Pseudorhizobium banfieldiae: one gene and its partner. The protein of the gene in region 2 interacts with the protein of the main gene of each other region in a pairwise test. Links are inferred from orthologs where the notes say so. Each region holds a gene or a part of one and is shown on either strand. Other genes may lie near its edges.

What was found. Proteins that work in one complex are often made in the same cells at the same time.
Region 1: the proteins of NT26_RS06480 (region 2) and NT26_RS08655 interact in binary tests that used the Escherichia coli proteins (3 or more experiments, as listed by UniProt). The link is inferred for Pseudorhizobium banfieldiae from one-to-one orthologs.

What each region holds. Positions count from the first base shown.
Region 1 is NZ_FO082820.1:1,742,885-1,745,702, forward strand. It holds NT26_RS08655 (bifunctional ADP-dependent NAD(P)H-hydrate dehydratase/NAD(P)H-hydrate epimerase), read right to left. Parts: upstream 2,239-2,818; coding sequence 763-2,238; downstream 1-762. Other genes in the region: NT26_RS08650 (DUF72 domain-containing protein), read left to right, coding at 1-762; NT26_RS08660 (P-II family nitrogen regulator), read left to right, coding at 2,562-2,818. UniProt on the Escherichia coli protein: Bifunctional enzyme that catalyzes the epimerization of the S- and R-forms of NAD(P)HX and the dehydration of the S-form of NAD(P)HX at the expense of ADP, which is converted to AMP.
Region 2 is NZ_FO082820.1:1,341,436-1,347,645, forward strand. Bases 2,097-4,853 are described here. They hold NT26_RS06480 (TrmH family RNA methyltransferase), read right to left. Parts: upstream 4,039-4,853; coding sequence 3,154-4,038; downstream 2,097-3,153. Other genes in these bases: NT26_RS06470 (LTA synthase family protein), read left to right, coding at 2,097-2,213; cysQ (3'(2'),5'-bisphosphate nucleotidase CysQ), read right to left, coding at 2,256-3,062; NT26_RS06495 (DUF6538 domain-containing protein), read left to right, coding at 4,554-4,853. Outside these bases: NT26_RS06465 (lysylphosphatidylglycerol synthase transmembrane domain-containing protein), read right to left, coding at 1-483; more of NT26_RS06470, read left to right, coding at 570-2,096; more of NT26_RS06495, read left to right, coding at 4,854-5,921; NT26_RS22680 (hypothetical protein), read right to left, coding at 5,866-6,093; NT26_RS06500 (hypothetical protein), read right to left, coding at 6,126-6,210. UniProt on the Escherichia coli protein: Specifically methylates the ribose of guanosine 2251 in 23S rRNA.

The DNA of each region.
Region 1 (2,818 bases), 400 kb from region 2 along the record:
TTCGAGCCGTGGGAAGGCAGTTTCTATCCCGAGAAGCTGCCGAAGAAGCGGCAGCTTGAATATGCGGCCGGCAAGCTGAAGGTCATCGAGGTCAACGGCACCTATTACGGATCGCAGAAGCCAGAGACTTTTGCGAAATGGGCCTCCGAAGTGCCGGAAGGCTTCATCTTCACGCTCAAGGCCAGCCGCTTCACGACTAACCGCAAGGTCTTGGCGGAGGCCGGCGAATCGATCGACAGGTTCTTCGCCCAGGGGCTGACCGAACTCGGCCCGCATCTCGGACCGATTCTTTGGCAGTTCGCGCCCACCAAGAAGTTCGAGCCCGAGGATTTCGAAGCATTCCTGAAGCTTCTGCCAGACAATGTAGACGGACTGCGTCTGCGGCATGTCGTGGAAGTACGCCATGACAGTTTCAAGGTGCCGGAATTCGTGCAACTCCTCGCCCGGCACAATGTCGCGCCCGTCTGCGCCGATCATCATGAATACCCGATGATCGCTGACGTAACCGCTGATTTCGTCTACGCGCGGCTGCAGACGGGATCCGACGACATCCCGAATTGCTATGCGGAAGCCGATCTGAAGGCGTGGGCGGATCGTCTGGAGACATGGGCGTCGGGTGGTGTGCCGGGCGACCTGCCGTTCGTCGACGGGGCTCGCAAGCCGAGGCAGGAACCACGTGACGTCTTTGCCTTCTTCATCCACGAGGGCAAGGTGAATGCCCCGCAGGGGGCGATGGCCCTCCAGGGTTTGGTCGACGGCTGATCAGTCAACATCGAGCGGCCGAATGGCGTGGACCAGCGCTTCCGCCGTCATGCCCTCCCCTGCGCGAAGAGCGGCTTCCCCGTGGAGATAGACGCCCGCGGCAGCGGCCTCGAATGCCGGCATGCCGTTCGCCAGCAGCGCGCCGATCATTCCAGCGAGTACATCGCCCGAGCCGGCCGTCGCGAGCCAAGGCGGAGCGTTCTCGTTGACGGCGGCCCGGCCGTCGGGCGCAGCAATGACGGTATCGGCGCCCTTGTAGACGACGACGGCACTCGACCGTCGTGCGGCAGCCACGGCCTTGTCGACCTTGCTCAGGTCCCAGGCCTCGCTGATATCCGGGAAAAGACGGGCGAACTCCCCCTCGTGAGGCGTCAGGACAAGGCGGGTTTCGCCGCGGTAGGCATCGAAGAGCGGGTCCGGACAGTCCCGGAAGGATGTTATCCCGTCAGCGTCCAGCACGAGCGGGTGGCCATCGAGCGCCAGGACGAAATCCCTCGCCTTTGCACCAACGCCAAATCCCGGCCCCAGGACGAAGGCAGAGAGTTTCCCGCTTGCCAGCCACTCCCTGATCGCCGATGCATTCTCCACTTCGCGCAGCATGACAGCAGTCAAATGTCCGGCATTCACCCCCATTGCATCGGGAGGCGAAGCGACCGTGACGAGTCCGGCGCCGCTGGCTAGCCCGGCCTCCGCCGACAGGCGCGCGGCGCCCGTGTGCGAGGCGCCACCGGAGAAGACGGCGAGATGTCCCCGCCGGTATTTGTGCGATCCTGAATCAGGTTTCGACAGCAGGTGGCGCCACAGCGACGGCTGGTTCACCCGCAGCGCGCCCCCGGCACTTCGAACTATGCGCCACGGGATGCCGATGTCGACGACCTCGACGTCACCGCAGAGTAACCTGCCGGGCATCAGCAGGTGGCCCGGCTTGCGCGCCATGAAGGTCACCGTATGGGTCGCGTTAAATGCGGCGCCGAGCGGCACGCCCCTGCGGCCGCAGAGGCCCGACGGGAGGTCGACGGCGATGACGGGAAGGCCGAACGCTTCCACGGCTGCGATCACCGCCCGAAGGTCGGTTGGAACGTCACGCGCCAAGCCCGCACCGAAGACCGCGTCGATGATTGTGTCACCCTCCTGCAAGCTCAGATCCGACAGCGGCAAGGCCGGGAGCGGGCAAGCCCGCCTGGCAATTCCCGCGTCCCCGGCAGGCTCGAAGGCGACATCCAGCACGAAGATCTGCACCCCGGCGCCGGCCTCGGCAAGCGCACGGGCGGCAACATAGCCGTCTCCGCCATTGTTGCCCGGCCCACAAAGCACGACGAAGCGGCACGTCTGCGGATAAAGCCGCAGCGCCGCCGCCGCAACCGCCCACCCTGCTTTCTCCATCAGTCCGTAGGAGTCGATACCTGAGGCAGCCGCGGCAGCGTCCGCATCGGCCATTTCCTCCGGGGTGAGCAGTGTGGCATGGTCCTCGATCATCCCGTCAATTGAGACGAAAGTCCGCCTGCACGCAAGATCACGCACCGACCGCGGCGAGACGCCCAAAAGATACGCAAATGCCTAAGACGTGATCGTCTAAGTGCACCCCGAGGGAGCGCGAAGGCAACGCGGCGGCGTTGAAAGCGTCATCCGCCTAAAATGAAGGCTAGCGGGAGCCGTCAATAGAAACCCCTGAGACGTGCGGCTTACCCGCTTTTGGCTTCCGCCATCGAATTTTTTGCCCCAGCGTCTTTGCAGACTGGCATGATACCTGCATTAGTAGGGACGCCGGTAACGGCCACGTCAGGGAGAGATAGTTTCTCATGAAAAAGATCGAAGCCATCATCAAGCCGTTCAAGCTGGACGAAGTGAAGGAAGCCCTTCAGGAGGTCGGCCTGCAGGGCATAACTGTGACGGAGGCGAAGGGCTTCGGGCGGCAGAAGGGCCATACGGAGCTCTATCGCGGCGCTGAATACGTGGTGGATTTTCTGCCCAAGGTGAAGGTCGAAGTCGTCCTCGCGGACGAGAGCGTCGACGCAGTCATCGAAGCCATTCGCAATGCGGCCCAGACCGGCCGCAT
Region 2 (6,210 bases):
GCCCGCCAACCCGGCGCCGAGCAGTGCCCAGAGGTCCGGAATGCTGTCCTGCGGCAACAGCACCACCCAGCTCAGCAATCCCAGGACCGTGAGCAACAGAAACGCGAGCTGCCCGGAGAGCCGCTCCAGCACGACAGCTGCGGTTGCCCGCTTCCAATCACCAGCGGCGTCGCCGCTGCTGCGATATGCGCGGACGGCGTCGCCGGCGATGCCGCTTGGCAGGGTCTGGTTGAGGATGCCGCTGAGATAGTATTCCCGTATGGCAGTGGCTCGCCGCATGGGGTGACCGAGCCGGGAGGCGGTAAAGTGCCAGCGCAGCGCGGAAAGCAGGATCTGGACCTGGACGATGATGATGGCGACGAGTGCATGGCCTGGCGGCACGCCTGCGAGAGCCTCGGCGAGGCTCGCAGGATCGACCGCAAGGACGAGGAGAGGCAGAAGCAGGAGACCTGCAGCCATCGCGACCACCTTCAGTATTCGCATGGCTGTCGATTGCCTCCTTCGTCGTTCATGATCCTGCTCCGGTGGAGTGATGCTCGGGGTAGTATACGAGCGGGAGGAGCGTTCGGATGAACCGGACCGGCACGATACACCAAATTCGTGGATGGCGAGCCGCCCTGGCAATGACGATTTTCGTCGCGGTTTCTTTCTTCGCGTGCGCCATGCCAGATACGCCGGGCGGCATCCAGTTCACCCGCACCCTGCGTCTGCCGATCGAGATACCGCTACTGGCTCTCGCCTTGCTGTTGCTGCCGAGGAGGATGGCCATTGGGGTGGCGGTTCTCTCGACGACCGTGGTCTTCTGCCTTCTGTTTCTCAAGATCGGCGATCTTGCTGTCCTCTCGGCATTCCAGCGCCGCTTCAATCCCTATCTCGACCTGAAGATGATCTTTGACGGATGGAACCTGCTGTCCGGCTCCCTCGGCGCGTTGACTGCGGCCGTCTCGATCGGCGGGGCCGTCGCTTCCCTGGCTGCCTTGGTGCTGGCCTTCTCCTGGGCGTGCATCCGGATCACGAACCTGTCCGACCAAGTCCGAAGGACAGCGGTTGCGGTATTCGCGCTACTGCTGGTCGCCGGCGTCGTGCTGCAGACGGCGAATGTCCGCGCCGGCTCTGATCCTGTGGCTCAGCTGCGCGTGTCGGACTATCTCGGAGAGCGGCTGGCTCTGGTGGCTCGATCGGTTGCCGACATCCGTGCATTTGAGGCGGAGTTGCATGAGGAGGCGGGATATCCCGCCGGAGCGCCGTCCTTCGAGCGCATCAAAGGGCGGGACCTGATCCTTGTCTTCGTCGAATCCTACGGGCGAAGCGCGATCGAGGATCCGCGCTACAGCCCGATGATCGGCCCAAGGCTCGAGGGCGTCGAGCTGCAGCTTTCCGAGGCCGGCTTCGCATCTGCGAGCGGCTGGACGCGGTCACCGACCGTGGCGGGTCTCAGCTGGCTCGCTCATGGCACCCTTCTCTCGGGTCTCTGGACCGATAGCCAGGCGCGCTATGACCGGCTGATGACCAGTGACCGGCCGAGCCTCAACCGGATGTTCCGCGATGCCGGGTGGCGAACGGTGGCCATCATGCCTGCTATCACCATGGATTGGCCGGAGGCTGCCTATTACGGCTACGACGAGATCCTGGCGGCAAAGGACCTGGGCTACCGCGGCAAGCCGTTCAACTGGGTGACAATGCCGGACCAGTACACCCTGTCTGCCTTCGAAAGCCTCGCCCGCTCGCCGGCAAGGGACGCGGGCGTGCCTGTGATGGCGGAGATCGCGCTCATATCGAGCCATGCTCCATGGACGCCGATCCCCCGGCTTGTCGACTGGAGTTCAGTCGGCGATGGGTCGACCTTCGACGGCCAGGCGGAGAGTGGCGATCCACCGGCGGTCGTGTGGGCCGATCAGGATCGGGTTCGTCGGCATTATATCGCGACGATTGACTACGCGCTGGAAACTCTGGGATCCTATATCAGCCATTTCGGCCGGGACGCCGTGTTCGTGATCCTGGGCGACCATCAGCCCGCCGCGCTGATCACCGGCCCGGATGCATCGCGATCCGTACCGATCCACATCGTCAGCCGTGACCGTGCCCTCGTCGACAGTTTCAAGGCCGACGGTTTCTCTATCGGCATGACACCCTCGCCGCAGGCGCCGGAGCCATCCATGGACAGGATGCGCGATGTTCTGATCAGCAGGTTCGGCGGCGGGCAGACGGAGTGAGGCGCGGCTGCGCTCGCCGTTAATTGCTGTTGGTAAGACGGATCAGGTGACAAGCTTGCCCTTCTGCAAGTCACCCCGGGCGATGAAATAGGGATTGGCGAAGTCGATACTGTCCGTCTGCTGCGTCTTCCCGTAGACGAGGGGCTTTCCGTCCAGCGTCGTGGTCGCGCCACCGGCCGCGCGGAGCACGGCATCGCCGGCCGCCGTATCCCACTCCATAGTACGGCTGAGCCGCGGGTAGATGTCCGCTTGCCCTTCGGCGACAAGGCAGAATTTCAGCGACGATCCGATCGCGCAGGTCTCCGCAATATTGTTGGCCTTCAGGAACGCCTCCGTCTCCGGCGTGCTATGGGAACGGCTGGCAACCGCGACCATCGAAGGAGCGGCCTCACGAACATGGATCGACTTCCTCGCGTCGACACCGAAGTCTGCCCCGATCGCCAGTCGACACGCCTCATCACCATCGCCCGTATAGGCGATGCCGAGCGCGGGGGCGTAGACGACGCCCGCGACCGGCACACCGGACCTGATGAGGGCAATGTTGACTGTAAACTCCTCGCGGCCCGCAATGAACTCCTTCGTGCCGTCAAGCGGATCGACCAGGATGAAGGGGCCGGCGCCAATGGCCGGTATGCGTCCCGCGGCAACCGCCTCCTCGGCAATGACCGGGATGTCGGGAACAGCCTGACGAAGCACCTCGAGAATGATGCGCTCGGCCTGCTCGTCCGCTTCCGTCACCGGGGAGCAATCGGCCTTGTAGCTGGTTGTGGGGCCCGCCCGGTAAACCTCGATGATCGCGCGGCCGGCATCGAGCGCAGCGGATGTGAAGAGATCAATGAGCTTCGTCATGGTGCTGCCGGCTCTCGCGCAATTCCTGGCTCTTCCTTGTCACAAGGTACAGGCCCATTTGCGACCAGCAGTCACAGCAGGTTCGCGGGGTTCACGATCTACTACGGGCAAGATACATCCGCGTAGCGTAAAGGGCGACCGCTGCGGCGTTCGACACGTTGAGCGACTTGATCTCCCCCGGCATGTCGAGGCGCGCAAGCGCAGTGACGGTTTCGCGCGTCTTGTGGCGCAAGCCCTTGCCCTCGGACCCCAGGACCAGGGCGATCTTGTCTCCGGCAAGGGTTTCCTCCAGCGGCTGCGGGCCTTCCGAATCGAGGCCGACGGTCTGGAAGCCGAGCGCGTGAAGTTCGTTCAGTGCATCGGCAAGATTGGTGACCTGGATATGGGGAATGAGTTCCAGTGCACCTGAGGCCGATTTTGCAAGGACGCCGGATTCCACCGGGCTATGTCTCTGAGTGGTGACAAGTGCGCCGGCCCCGAAGGCGACGGCAGAGCGCATGATGGCCCCGACATTATGCGGATCCGTAACCTGGTCGAGCACCAGCAGGAGAGGGCTGTCCTTCAAGGCTTCAAGCCGCCGGACGGGTAGCGGCCGCGTCTCCAGCATCACCCCCTGATGGATGGCATCCGGGCCCAGCACCCTGTCGAGGTCCTGAGGCTGGACGAGATCGGCCGGGCAGGGGAGGGCCTCAGTATCTCCCATGTCGAGGCGCGCCAGCGCGTTTTGCGTGACCGAAAGCCTGATGAGTTGCCGTTGCGGGTTGGCGAGCGCTGCGCGCACCGTGTGCAGACCGTAGAGAAAGACCTGGTCGGGCTGAAGCTGGGGAGGCGCCCAGGCGACGTCCTTGCGGCGGTTCTTGCGCGGGTCTGGGGTCGGGATTTCGCCGCGTTCCCGCTTCGCATCCCTTACCGCCCGTCGAAGCGTGGCATAGTGGCTGTCGCGGCCGGACTTGTCGTCTTTATCATTCTTGCTCATGCGGCCTTATAGCCTTGGCAGCTTCCGCAGCATAGTCGTGACACCCGCGATAAGCCTCGAAGGAGGCGGGATTTTTTTCACGGAATTGAGGTCTGACGCGTGTTGACAGACGGCGAGCGGGCCGTCATATACGCGGCGCAGATCGAAGCCCGGCGCATCGATCTAGCGAGCTTGGTTACGATCCCGACGGATTAATGGAGGGATGCCCGAGTGGTTAAAGGGGACGGACTGTAAATCCGTTGGCTCAGCCTACGTTGGTTCAAATCCAACTCCCTCCACCATTCGTCACCGGATCGGCCACCCCGCGGGTATAGCTCAATGGTAGAGCAGCAGCCTTCCAAGCTGAATACGCGGGTTCGATTCCCGCTACCCGCTCCAGCTCGCCGCATTTATCGACCGCCAGATTCCCTGCAAATCAAGGCTTTCGGCTGAAGCGATCTGAAGCAGCTTGATCAAAACGAAATTTTCAGCACACTAACGTGGACATTTATTAGGACACAAAGGCGCGGCTGGGGATGGGACGTCACCGGAAGTCGAAGCACGATCTCGATCGGTATCTGCTGTGCGTCGGCGGCAATTACTACTATCGCCGGCGGGTGCCGACGGAGCTTGCCGACATCGACGAGCGCGGCCACACCGTCAAGATCTCGCTCAAGACGACGGACCTCGCCCGGGCCCGGACGATTCGCGACCTGTACGAAAAGGCGGACGATGACCGTTGGGCATCTATGCTCTGCGGCGAGGATCAGGAGGCGGCAAAGAACCGGTACCTGACCGCCATCAAGCGAGCGAAGGCGATGGGCTTCTCCTATCAGCCGTCCGCGGATCTCGCGAATGCTCCCCTCGTGGCGCTGCTCGAAAGGGTGGAGGCCATCCTCTCCCCGTCGACGCCGAAGCCTGTCGTCGAGGCCGTCATGGGTACGGTGTCAGCTCCGGCCGCTACGGTGTCGGATGCCTTCAAGGTCTACGAGGAAGAGATCACGCCGCACCAGATCTCCGGCAAGAGCGCAGGCCAGAGGGCGAAGTGGCTGTCGGTGAAGAAGGGGTCGAAGGATCACTTCATCTCCGTCATGGGTGACATGGCGATGGACGAGATCACCCGCGACGATGCCCGCCGCTACTACAACCATTGGCTCGAGCGGATCGCGCCGAAGGAAGGCAGGCCCACGCACACGCCCGACATCGGCAACCGCCGCCTGGGGGATATGCGCGTGCTGTACCGGGAGTATTATTCCCACATGAAGCAGGAGGACCGCGTCAACCCGTTCGAGGGGCTGCGGTTCAAGGACAAGGCGAAGCGCCGGCGCAAGCGGCATCCCTTCACGACCGAATGGATCACGGACAAGATCCTGAAGCCCGGCGCTCTGGCCGGCCTGAATGACGAGGCGCGAGCGATTCTGCTCATCATGATGAATGTCGGCGCCCGACCCAGCGAGATCTGCAACCTGACCGCAGACCGCATCCAACTCCAGAGCAACATCCCCTACATCAAGATTGAACCTGACGACGACCCCGAGGATCCGCGCGAGGTGAAAACCGAAACGTCGATCCGTGTGGTGCCGGTGACCGGCATCGCGCTCGAGGCGCTGAGGAGATTTCCGAAGGGCTTCCCGCGGTACCGGGACAAGGAGGGCAACTTCTCCGCTGCCATCAACAAGTACATGGTGGAGAACCACCTGAGGCAATCGGTCAAGACGACCGTCTATTCCTTCCGCCATTCGTTCGAGGACCGCATGAAGAACGTGAAGGTCGACGACGAGGTGAGGAGGATCCTCATGGGCCATGCGATCGACAGGCCCGAATACGGCGAGGGCGGTTCGCTCGCGCTCAAGCTCGAGGCGATGGCAGCGGTCGCCCTGCCTTGCGACCCTTCGATCCTCTGACGCGCTGCATGACTGAGGCCATGGTGTTCTCGGCCGCGCGCATGGCCTTCAGCTCGGCCTCGAGTCTTTCGTAGATCGGCAGGCACTTCTGCCCGTCCTTCAGGTCCACGATGATCTCGGCAACCCTGTCCAGGGCTCGCTCTATCCGTTCGGGGGTGATCTGCTGGTTCATCTCTCTGGTTCCATACTTGGAGGGGGTAGGCGTTAGGCGTTGCCGAGGGTCGGGCACTTCAAGACTTCGAGGACGGAAAACTCCTCGACCAGGCTCTTCGCCGTGTCGATGTCGCCG